DNA from 3 places in the Gulosibacter sp. genome. Region 2 is predicted to be linked to each of the others. Evidence: predicted binding sites of a transcription regulator. Region 2 holds the regulator's gene; each other region holds the start of a gene.
What was found. Region 2 encodes LexA, which represses DNA repair genes until DNA is damaged. Its sites were predicted from a motif close to TCGAACANNTGTTCGA; they were not measured.

Region 1: the regulator LexA is predicted to act here: its motif matches at 3,047-3,062, upstream of ACTHXA_RS10080 (DUF222 domain-containing protein).
Region 3: the regulator LexA is predicted to act here: its motif matches at 2,370-2,385, upstream of ACTHXA_RS03130 (4-hydroxyphenylacetate 3-hydroxylase N-terminal domain-containing protein).

What each region holds. Positions count from the first base shown of each region.
Region 1 covers NZ_JBQDBE010000013.1:82,848-86,866, forward strand. The annotation lists gene ACTHXA_RS10075 (UDP-glucose dehydrogenase family protein) at 1-796, shown strand, start outside; gene ACTHXA_RS10080 (DUF222 domain-containing protein) at 813-2,999, opposite strand; gene ACTHXA_RS10085 (M23 family metallopeptidase) at 3,502-4,019, opposite strand, start outside.
Region 2 covers NZ_JBQDBE010000014.1:66,529-70,547, reverse strand. The annotation lists gene ACTHXA_RS10505 (LysM peptidoglycan-binding domain-containing protein) at 65-415, opposite strand; gene lexA (transcriptional repressor LexA) at 675-1,313, shown strand; gene hflX (GTPase HflX) at 1,415-3,076, opposite strand; gene ACTHXA_RS10490 (class I SAM-dependent methyltransferase) at 3,114-3,719, shown strand; gene ACTHXA_RS10485 (bifunctional metallophosphatase/5'-nucleotidase) at 3,953-4,019, opposite strand, start outside.
Region 3 covers NZ_JBQDBE010000003.1:140,983-145,001, reverse strand. The annotation lists gene ACTHXA_RS03145 (LacI family DNA-binding transcriptional regulator) at 1-432, opposite strand, end outside; gene ACTHXA_RS03140 (glycerate kinase) at 536-1,663, shown strand; gene ACTHXA_RS03135 (TetR/AcrR family transcriptional regulator) at 1,729-2,313, shown strand; gene ACTHXA_RS03130 (4-hydroxyphenylacetate 3-hydroxylase N-terminal domain-containing protein) at 2,568-4,019, shown strand, end outside.

The sequences.
Region 1 (4,019 bases), on a different contig from region 2:
CGACGCGAAGTTCGCCGAGAAGCTGCTCGACTCGGTGTATCGCCAACTGCTCGAGGACAAGACGCCCAAGGTTGTCACCGACTATGCGACCGCTGAGCTTGTGAAGACCTCCGCGAACGCATTTCTTGCGACAAAGATCTCGTTCATTAATGCGATGGCCGAGCTTTGCGATGCGACGGGCGCTGACGTCACCACGCTCGCGAAGGCGATCGGCCACGATGATCGGATCGGTAAGAAGTTCTTGCGCGCGGGCGTTGGCTTCGGTGGTGGATGCCTGCCCAAGGACATTCGTGCATTCATGGCCCGGGCGGATGAGTTGGGTAGCGGTGAGTCGTTGAGCTTCCTTCGCGACGTGGACGCGGTAAATACGCGGCAGCGCTCGCGGGCAGTGGAAATTCTGCAGCAGCACCTTGAACGTCCATTGGAGGGTGCCACGATCGCGGTACTCGGTGCCGCGTTCAAACCGGACAGCGATGACATTCGAGACTCGCCCGCACTGGACATCGCGGCGAAGATTGCCGAGCTGGGCGCGACGGTACGCATCACTGACCCGCAGGCGGCGGATGCGGTGCGGGCCCGCCAGCCCGGCCGCATCGTTGTCGACACGGTCGCCGAGGCCGTGGACGGCGCCGACGCGGTGGTGGTGCTCACCGAATGGAAGGAATACAAAAAGCTGAACCCGAAAAAGGTCGGCAAGCTAGTGGCGAACCGCTTCGTGCTTGACGGTCGAAACTGCCTGGACCCCGAAGAGTGGCGAGAGGCAGGCTGGCAGTACGTCGGGATGGGGCGGCGCTAAGCCGCGCAGGCGACTGCTACCCGGCGAGTTTGTCGGTGGGTGAGATCCAGCTCGTGTTGGTGTGTTCGGGTATCGGCTTTGGTGGGTTTGCTTTTCGGTAGGTGATGTCGAAGCGTTTTCGGCCGCCGAGTCGTGGTTCTTGGCGCGGGTCGATCGTTGCGGGCGGGATGAACCACACCGTCCCGCCGCTGCGACGCGCGCCAGGTGGCGCCTCGGGATTGTGGACGATTCGGATGTCCCAGCCGGCGTGGACCCGGTGGTGGCAGGTGGTGCACAGCAGGATCCCGTTGTCGAGGTTCGTGGTGCCGTCGTGGGCTTTCCACCAGCGGATGTGGTGGGCCTCGGTCATGCTCGGTGGCAGGCCGCAGAACGCGCAGCCACCGTCACGTTCGACCAGCGCGAGTCGTTGTGCGCGGGAGAAGTGGCGGGCGTCGCGGCCGAGGTCGAGCACGGCACCGTCGGTGCCGAGTACGGCGGGGATGATGTTCGCGGCGGCGGCGAGTTTCCGGGCGGTAGCAATATCGATGAGCGTGTTCCCATCGATTGACGCGAGCCCGGTGCGCGCAGGCCCGGCCAGGCTGGGTGTCGAGCCCGGCTCGGACGCGGACTCCAGCTTCGGCTCGGGATCGGGATCGGTCACGGACTTCAGCTCGGGCCCGGGCTTGGACTTCGGCTCGGGCTCAGTCTTCGGCTTGGGCTCAGTCCTCGACTCGGACTCAGTCCTCAGCTTGGGCTCCGCTGCCGGCCCGGCGTCGTTCGAGGGTGCGGGATCTGTCGTGCCACGAGCGTCGGTATCGGACTCGGTGTCGTGTGCACTCGAGGCCGGTGGCAGAAGGTCGTGTTGGTCGATGCGCACGACCAGGGTGGTGGACGGGCCGGGGAGTTTCTCGTGGTCGCAGCCGATGACGTGCTTGGCGAAGTCAACGAGTGCGTCGGCGTGGATCTGGCTGATGGTGCGGCGTTCCGCATCGACCGCATCACGCGGTGCGGGATCCACCGGCCGGAACGAGACACTCGACACCCGACCAGCCCCGGAAACAACGCCGGGCGAGGCCACGGTGGCCAGTGCAACCGTGGTCGCAGCAGCACCGACAACTACGCCCGCGCCGGCGCCTGTGTCGGGACTGGTGCCTGCGGTGGCGGTTTCCGATCCTGCTTCTGCCGTTGCGGTGTCTGCGCTTGTGCTTTCGCCGGCTTCCGTCGCGGCTGCCCCTGGTCGATGCACTGACTGATGCGCCGAGCGACCCTGATGGTCCGGCCTGCCCGAGGTATCCGGGGTATTCGCGGTGTCCGGGGCGTTCGGGTCCTCGGGATGGTTCAGCCCGCGGGAGCTGCGCAGCACGCCGGTGGCGTAGGACTGCAGCGCGTGGGTGATGTACGCCCCGGACTCGCCATCGAACTGGCCACGCACGTACACCATGCCACTGCTCGTATCGGTGCGGAACGACAGCCCGCGTTTGCGGCGTTGAGCCTCGATCGACGGCGCAACTCCGTCCGGATCGAGATGTGCTTCCAACCGCGCGACGACTTGTTCGAAATCACGCAGCGGCATGCCCATCACGGCCGTGTTGACCAGTTCCCGCTCCCCGTGCCGGAGCTCGACCGGATCAAGATGCGGCCTGGTTGCCAGACGGTTCGTGGACGTGACGATCTCGTTCGCGTACGCGAGCCCGAGTTCCCCGGAGCGCAACGCACTGGCCACGTGCTCGGTACGGGCGGGGACGCGGTCCCCGGTGAGGCCGCGCTCGCCAACGATCGCGGTACCCACACGGGCGAGGGTATTACTCACACGGGTATCGGTGCCGAGGCGTTCCGCCACAAACTGCTCCGCAGACCGGTAACCGTGCCGGAACGCGAGCCGTTCCTCACCCAACGAAGCGCGCGACCGGTCGCGCAGCTCACGGGTCGTGATCGCGAGCACCGCACCCAACTGGCGGTAGTGGCGCGCGAGCGAGTCAACAAACTCAAGCAACGAAGATTCAGATAGAGCCTCAAGCTCGTCTTCAAGCCTCGGACTCGAGGCCACCGATTCGGCCCAGTTGGAATCCGCACCGCCACTGTCTTCGCTCGCAGCTTCGGGAAATATCCCGAGGCTGGACCAGACCTCATTCAACTCGCGAAACGACTCGGCGAGTCGAACACGATCACCCTTGAACGCATCGTTGTCGGTGGCTGGGAGCATATTGGGGTCAGACAAGGCCATGGTGGTTCACCTCCTGGAGCGGCTTTCCCGAAGAGGTTACTCAGGCATCAAACATAATTTCTAGACCTGTGGATAACTCAAGGAAATATCATAGTGAAAAGGTTCGATGTGGATAAACACAGAAAAGATTCGACTGTGCCTGTCTACCCGCCCAGTGCCCGGTGCGGGCCACGAGAGATTCACGTCGCGGGCACCAGCTACCCGAGCATTGACTGTGTCGACTCCCCATGTGAGGACCGGTAGCGAGAAAACAGCATTGCGAATGGGGAGCGCGGGTGGGCGATAGCGAACCCGTTGACGATTCGGATGTCCTCACAGGCGAAAGCGCAACCACGCCTTACACCACAACAGGCTCGATCGTGTGTTGGTGCGAGGCTCAATCAGCCCCGCCACGAAGTCAAATGCAATGTGTGAACGTGCAAGGAAGCGCCCACCGCCAAGCCTCGAGCAGCATAACTTCGGGCGCAACAAAGAACCCACAACCGAGTCCCGACATCAAAAACTAAGGCGTCGCCTTAGGCGTCTCTGTCCCAGTCGGTGTCGGGGTAGGTGTCGGCGTTGTGGCCGGGTCTTCATCCGTCCCTGAATCTGGGTCGGTAGGTTTCGGATCCGTGCCGGGATTATCGCCGCCAGGCTTGGTTGGTGTCGGCGTGACGGGCTCCGTGGGCGTCGGTTTCGTGGTGGGCCCGGGCGTTGGGGTGGGTGCAGTCGTCTGTGTTGGCTTCGGCGCCTCCGCGTCGGGCTGCACGTCGGGAAGGGATTCCGGATCGATTTCGAGCGTGTCCTCGTCTGGGTTCCAGCCTTCACCCTCGGAGTCTGGGTCTTGGTCTGGTTCCCATTCGATCGAAGGTCGGTCGATGATCTCGACGTCTTCGCCATCTGCATGGCGCTTCAGGAATGTGTACGGGTCAACGTGCGTGCCCTGCACAATGATCTCCAAATGCAGGTGCGGACCGGTGGACGAGCCCGTGTTTCCAAGCGAGCCAATGCGCTCGCCAGCGAGCACCATGTCGCCAACTT
Region 2 (4,019 bases):
CAGGTGCGGAGTTGTCTGCGCACGCAGGCGACGTTCACGGCACAAACTTCACCCGCGGAGAGCACTACAGGTTCGGCAGCGCGAGTTGCTGACCAGCCTGTAGTGAAGCGTCGGACAGCCCGTTGAGGCGCATGATCTCCGCGACTACATCGCGAACATCACTGGACCCCGCGATCCCCCCGGCGATATCCCACAGCGATTCACCCGCGAGCACCGTGTGCATTTCGAACTGTTCGTGCGCGCCCTGGGCCACGGCATCATCACCAGCGAAGGCAGCTGGCATTTGGGCGACACCAATACCTATACCGAGGCCGACCGGCGCCAACAGCAACGCTGCGAGCACACGGCGCCCGCGCACAGTCAGCTTCAGACCGGCACGCTTACGAGAAGTGTCGTGGAGCGACATTGCAGTCATGGTCTTTCTCCCTTCGGTAAACACTTGAGCAGGTTGTTCGATTGTTGTGATCGAAACCCTGTTCCGAATGTCTGTTCTAAACTTATCTTCGAACGATGGTTTTCGCAAGGATTTTCTTCGAATTTTTTTCTCGACACGCTCGAATATCTGTTTGATTTTCGAGGTATCCCCACTAGAGTCAAAAGCGACACAAGAGGACAAGACCACGAGCCACCGACATTCGATGGTTCTTCCCCACCAGGAAGCCGAGGAGCGCACCATGAAACCCACAATCAAGCCCCTCTCCGCCAAGCAGGAGCAGGTCATCGGCTTCATTGCCGAGCACCTGAACCGCCACGGCTATGCCCCCACGATTCGTGAAATTGGTGACGCAGTTGGCCTCGCCAGCTCATCCTCGGTTTCACACCAACTCGCCCAGTTGGAGAAGCACGGGTATCTTCGCCGCAACTCGAATCAGGCACGCACTATCGAACTGCTCTACATGCCGCAGGTCGCAGAAGAGACCGAAGAAACGGCCCCGGCAGAGACGGCGCTCGTGCCGCTTGTTGGGCGAATTGCTGCTGGCGTACCGATTACCGCGCAGCAGCAGGTAGAAGACGTAATGCCATTACCTCGCCAGCTCGTTGGCCTCGGGGACCTCTTCATGCTCGAGGTGTCCGGAGATTCGATGGTGGACGCCGCGATTTGCGATGGCGATTGGGTTGTCGTCCGAGAGCAGAACACTGCCCAGAACGGCGAGATCGTCGCCGCAATGCTCGACGGTGAGGCCACTGTGAAGGTGTTCCGTCAGCGCGATGGTCACGCCTGGCTTCTCCCCCGAAACTCCGCGTATGAGCCCATCCTCGGTGACGAATCACAGATCCTTGGCCGCGTCGTAGCGGTAATGCGTTCGGTGTAGTCCAGATCCTTTCGCGTAAGGAATCTGCGCGCGATGAGTGAGGCCGCTCGGGAAGATTCCCGGGCGGCCTCACTCATCTGACTCAAGATCGCGTCAAGTCGTTAGCTTGCTTGATCGTGACGCGGCAACTCGAGTTTTCGGGTACTGGGTCGTTCATCATTGACGCGTGGCTTCGAACGGACTGTCGGTCGAGTGCGTTCCGGCGCACCTTCCCCACCCACGCGGAACGGTTCAATCGCACCGAGCTGGTCTGCGTGCACTCGAGCACGCAAGTGGGTGCCGTCAGCTTCATGCGACTCTTCGAGCACGCCACCGGAATTGTGCAGCAGGGACACCAGATCACCACGGTCGTACGGCACGATGAGTTCCACCTCAATTTCCGCGACCGGAAGCATCTCGGCAATCGTTTCGAGGAGCTCGTCCACGCCCTGACCGGTACGGGCGGAGACAAATACTGATTCGTGTTCCAGACCACGAAGGGCTATCTCGGTGTCTCGATCGATCAGATCGGCCTTATTGAACACAATCAGTTCAGGGATGTGCCGGGAATCGATTTCCCCAATGACCTCGCGAACCGTCTGGATCTGCCCCGCGGGGTCGGGGTGCGAGGCATCCACAACGTGAACAAGCACATCTGCCTCGGCGACCTCTTCAAGCGTGGAACGAAACGCCTCCACGAGTTGGTGGGGCAAGTTCCGGACGAATCCCACAGTGTCCGCGATTGTGTATGGGCGACCGTCTGCGGTCTCGGTTCGTCGCACCGTCGCGTCCAGCGTCGCAAACAACTGGTTCTCAACGAGGACTCCCGCGCGAGTAATCCTATTGAGCAGTGAGGACTTGCCGGCGTTGGTGTAACCCGCAATCGCAACGGCTGGCACCTGATTCCGCTCCCGCTGGGCACGTTTCGTATCACGAGCTGTCTTCATCCCGGCGATTTCGCGCCGAAGCTTTGCCATACGCGTGTGGATGCGTCGCCGGTCCAGTTCGATCTTCGTCTCACCGGGACCGCGGGATCCCATACCTGCACCGGCAGAGCCGACCTGACCACCGGCCTGACGAGACATCGAAGCACCCCAACCACGAAGTCGCGGCAAGAGATACTCAAGCTGCGCGAGTTCCACCTGGGCTTTACCCTCACGGCTCTTCGCATGCTGACTAAAAATGTCCAGGATGACTGCGGTGCGGTCAATTACCTTAACCTTCACCGCATCCTCGAGCGCACGTCGCTGCGAGGGCGCGAGTTCGGTGTCGGCGACCACTGTGTCGGCTCCGGTCTCGGCAACAATGTCCGCGAGTTCGTCCGCTTTACCTCGGCCGAGATAGGTCGCGGGATCGGGATTCGGTCGACGCTGCAATACGCCATCGAGCACTACGGCACCAGCGGTTTCGCAAAGCGCCGCCAGTTCCTGCAAGGAGTTCTCCGCGTCCTGCTGTGTGCCAGCGGGATACACACCGATCAAGACGACCTTTTCGAGGCGGACCTGTCGGTACTCAACCTCGGTAACGTCTTCGAGCTCCGTGGAAAGGCCGTCAACCGTCTGTAGAGAGCGTCGCGCTTCGCGTTCAAGCTGCAGACCATCTATTTCAGAGTCGTATGTCGTATCCGCATCATTATCGAGCGCCTCAGCACGTCCGCTGGTGAAGAGCGTTGTTTTGCCTCGCTGCGATTCTTCGCGAGCGAGTACCCGATCGACGATGGCTTCATTGCGGTCGTCAACATCAGGGTCAGAATAGGAAAAGTGTTCGTCGTGGTCTTTGAGCATGTTCGAGCAAGTCTACGCCCTGCGATACCTTCTAGACATGGCCGAACAGTATTTTGCGGAGAATCCGCAAGCCAAAGAGCGTAAACGCGAACTCGACATCACATTACGAGGTCGTGACATCTCCGTTGCCACGGCGAACGCGGTATTCTCCGGCGATCATCTCGACCGGGCAACACGCATCCTCCTTGATGAAGCCCCGCAGGCGCCTTCTGAAGGTAATGCGCTCGACTTGGGATGCGGGTGGGGGCCGATCGCGCTCGCGCTCGGCTTCGATTCTCCCGATTTGGATGTCTGGGCTGTCGATGTCAATGAGCGTGCGATCGAACTCACGAACGAGAATGCGCAGCGCCACGGACTGTCTCGGGTGCGCGCCCTAAAGGCGGAACAAATACCAGAAGACATGCAATTTGATGTCATCTGGTCGAACCCGCCAATCCGAATTGGCAAAGAGGCCTTGGACGCGTTGCTGGCGAAGTGGTTGCCGCGGCTAGTCCCGGGAGGTGAAGCGTGGCTAGTTGTCGGGAAGAACTTGGGTGCGGACTCGCTGCAGAAGCGGCTCGCAGCGTCGCTTGGAGAAAGCTATGAGGTGACCCGTGACTCCACCTCAGGTGGCTTCCGCATCCTTCGCGTCGCCCGACTCTAGGCAAAGCCAGCGCCAAGAAGTGCGTGTTGTTGGCTGCATCACGCTGACAAAATGAATCGCTACTCAGTCGGCGTTCAAGCTAGCACCCGCTGAAAACCCAAGATCGGTCGCGTGGTGTTGCATTCCAATGCCGGATTCCAACACCACGCGACCGATCGGCGTTCACTTTCACTTCGACTAACCGGGCTGCAGATGCTGTTGCCGAGCGGTGAGTTGGGCTTTCGCCAGCTCGGCTACTTGGTGATGCGGGCGCTGCGCATCGAGTGCAGCAGGAGTCCCGCAGCAACAACTGCCAGTGCC
Region 3 (4,019 bases), on a different contig from region 2:
CTCATCGAGTAGTGCTTGGTTCGGGTCGCCGTCCGTTCTTGAACCGCTCAGGATGATTGCACGGGGACGCTGGCCGCGGAACGTGCGGACAATATCGAGTTCGTTTTGTGGTGAATGCTCCGCAGCGGCGAGATTGACGACCAGGTTCGCCTCGTTTGCGCCCCGCATGATTCCAGCGGCAATCGCGCTGAAATAGGGGTCGGCGATATCGCTCACCACGACCGCAACGGTCGAGGATGCACCCTTTGCGACCGCCTGTGCGGAGAGATTCGGGAGGTAGCCAAGCCTGTCTGCGGTCTCCTGCACCCGCTGCCGGATGTCCTCGCTCACGCGCCTGGTGCTGCCATTAATCGCGCGCGAGGCCGTGGCGATTGACACTCCAGCAGCCTTCGCCACTTCGCCGAGTGTGACTGGCTGACTCTTCGAACCCATCGCTGGCTCCTTCCCAAATATCTGGTTTACGCTTCGTTGCGTCCACATTGATCCTATCGGGAAACGGCTTTCCCAAGAGAGACAGACAGGATAGGTTGTCGTTATGCAGCGCCGCATCGTTATCGCACCAGACTCATTCAAAGGCACCGCCACCGCAACCGAGGTCGCCAAAGCGATCGCGAAAGGGTGGCATTCAGTTCGCCCCGAGGATCTACTGGATCTGCTGCCCATGGCAGACGGCGGCGAGGGCACTATGGATGCGCTCGAGTCATCCGATCCGGGCTCGACTCGCGTCACGCACACCGTGCACGGACCACTTGGCGAGCCCACCGAGGCAGACCTCTTGGCCCTCAGTGACGGGACTTGGGTGGTCGAGCTCGCCGAGACCAGCGGCATCGCACTGTTGGATGCGGTCTCCCCCGACACTGCCCGCCTCGCGACCTCCTACGGGCTCGGCGAAGCGATCCGCCATGCAACCGAGCAAGGTGCGAGGCGCGTGCTCGCCGGTCTCGGAAGCAGCGCATCCACCGATGCCGGTGTCGGGGCGCTGATGGCGCTCGGCGCGAAGTTTCAGGATGCTGAGGGTCAGGACATTGAGCTCGGCAATCGCGGACTCCACGCGGTGGCCACCATTGACCTCGCGGTGATCCCCGCGCTGCCGCCCGAGGGGATTGTTGCGCTCACCGACGTCACGAATCCACTTCTCGGGCCGGAGGGTGCGGCTGCGGTATTCGGCCCGCAGAAGGGTGCATCGGATGCGGATGTGGTCGAGCTCGAGGCGGGTCTCGCACACGTTGCGCAGTTGCTCGGTGTGGATGGTTCGGTTCCCGGCGCCGGCGCCGCGGGCGGCACTGCCTACGGTTTGCTTGCCATCGGCGCGACCGTGCAAGCAGGCGCGTTGACCATTGCGGATGCCATTGCCCTGCCCGAAAAAATTGCAGCCGCCGACCTCGCTATTACGGGCGAAGGTAGCTTCGACACGCAGTCGCTCGCGGGCAAAGTGCCCTCGGCGGTGCTCAACTTCGCGAGTGAAAGTGACGTTCCTGTGGTCATTATTGCGGGGCGCGTGGCGGAAGAGTTCAAGGGCCGCGACGTGAAATATGGCCCTTCAGACTCGCTCGCGCTGGCTGATCTTGCGGGAGGCGCCAAGGAAGCGATGAAGGGCACAGGGCGGTGGCTTGAAGAGGCGGGTGCGGAGGCGGCGCGGCGTTATGATTCCCGCGAACTCTGAGACAGAGCCCCGGCACAGCTCAACCCACTCGCTCGTTTCAATGCGTACCGACGTACAGTATTCGCATGGCGGATACAGGAAAGGGTAAGTCGACACGGCGGTTTGACCCGGGACGTCGAGAGCGACTCATCGAAGCCGCGCTACTCGTGGTTGAAGATCGAGGCATGGATGGACTGACATTCCGCGCCGTCGCCGAAAAGGCGAATGTCCCCCTCGGCTCAACCACGTATCACTTCACCGATAAGATCGAACTTGTCCAAGAAATGCTGCGCACAACCCGGATCCGGAGTCGCAATTACGCGAGGGAAGCTCTCGAAAAAGCAGTGTCGGAAGTTGGACTCAGTCGCGGACTTGCCCAATTAATCGAAAACCTTACGGTCCGCAGACACCGTCTCCTCGTGCTTGAGCATGAACTATATTTCTTCTCTTTGCACAAGCCTGACCTCCGTGAGGAAAGTCTCACATGGTCGCAAGACTTCGTCGATCTCATCTCGAATTACACCGACGCAACCACAGCTTCAGCCCTCGGCTACCTATTCGACGGAGTCGGTATGCAGTCCGCGCTGCTTGACTTACTGTTCTTCGCAGACGACATCGAGCCGCAGATTGCGCTCATATTGCGCGGTTCACCCGCAACGGAGCCCAAGTAATCATTCGGACCGGATAGCCCACGGTCACGAGCACGCGACTGTGCATGCTGCACCATACGTACACGTGTTCGAGCGCATTTCTCGCTCGCTTTCGTCCCTTAGGACAGTCTTTTCAAGGGCATGAACCGATCCATTTCGCCGCAAACGGATATGTACTACCGTACATATCGTTCGCAGAGCTCAGCAGCTCAGCAATTCAGCAGCTCAGTGCCGAGCGCTCATCTCACCTGCGTTCAACGACGAAAGGACAGGCCATGGCGGACCAGAGCCAACCACTAGTTTCCGGCGCTTCCAACCGACCCCAGACCGGAGCGGAATATCTTGAGAGCCTCAAAGACGATCGAGAAGTGTACATCTACGGTGAGCGCATTGCAGATGTCACCGAACATCCCGCTTACCGAAACTCCGCACAATCAGTCGCGGCGCTTTTTGACTCAATCCAAGATCCAAATTCACCGGCGGCGTCTCCCACTGACACCGGTAACGGTGGTCACACGCACGCGTTTTTCAAAGCACCACGTACCCGTGAAGACCTAGTCGCGTCAAAGTTGGCGATCAAGGATTGGCAGCGGCAGGTTTATGGCTGGATGGGACGGACACCCGATTACAAGGCTTCGCTCACCGCGATGTTTGGCGCCGATCCGTCATTTTTCGGGGAGTACGCTTCAAACGCATCCTATTGGTACCGCCGTATTCAAGAAGAAGTGCTCCATGTCGGGCACGCGATCGTTCACCCACCGGTAGACCGCGCCAAAGGTATGGAGGATGCTCGGGACGTCTTCGTTCACGTCGAGAAAGAGACAGACAATGGCCTGATCATTAGCGGTGCAAAGGTAGTCGCGACCGGGTCCCCACTCACGCAGTATGTCTACGTATCGCACATTGGCCCGCGAGCATCGAAAGAGTTCGCGCTCATCTTCATGGCACCGGTTAACGCTCCGGGTGTGAAGCTCTATTCACGCCAATCCTACGAATTTGCTGCGGCGGCAGCCGCAAGCCCCTTCGATTATCCGCTCTCGAGCCGTTTCGACGAGAACGATTCAATCCTCGTTTTCGACAACGCGCTTATCCCCTGGGAAAACGTCATCGCTTACGACCCAGAAACCGTCTTTGAGTTCACGAATGGCGACTTTAGTTGGGGACCTCGCGCCGCGTTCCAGGCGTCCACTCGCATGGAAGCGAAACTCGAGTTCATCATCGGCCTCGTATCCCATGCCCTCGATGTCACCGGTGCTGGCCAGTTCCGTGGAGTCCAAGCACAACTGGGCGAACTGCTCGCGTTCAAGGGGCTCGTCACGGGACTGCGCGACGGAATGATTGAAGGCGCTACCACAGGATTCGGAGACAGCTTGCTTCCGAATTCGCACACTGCATTCAGCTACGCGGCAATGGCACCGGGCTATTACAGCCGTATGCGACAGATCATCGAGACCATTATTGCCTCCGGTTTGATCTACCTGAACTCAAACGTTCGAGACTTCCAAAACCCGGAAATCAAACGCGATCTTGACCGATACCTTCGCGGCTCGAACGGCCTGACCGCACTCGACCGATCAAAGGTGATGAAGGCGCTGTGGGATTCAATCGGCAGTGAATTCGGAGCGCGGCACGAGCTGTATGAGCTCAATTACTGGGGGCAGCCGGAGAAGACCTACCTCGATATCCTCACGCACCACCAGACAACCGGATCACTTAATGACATCCGT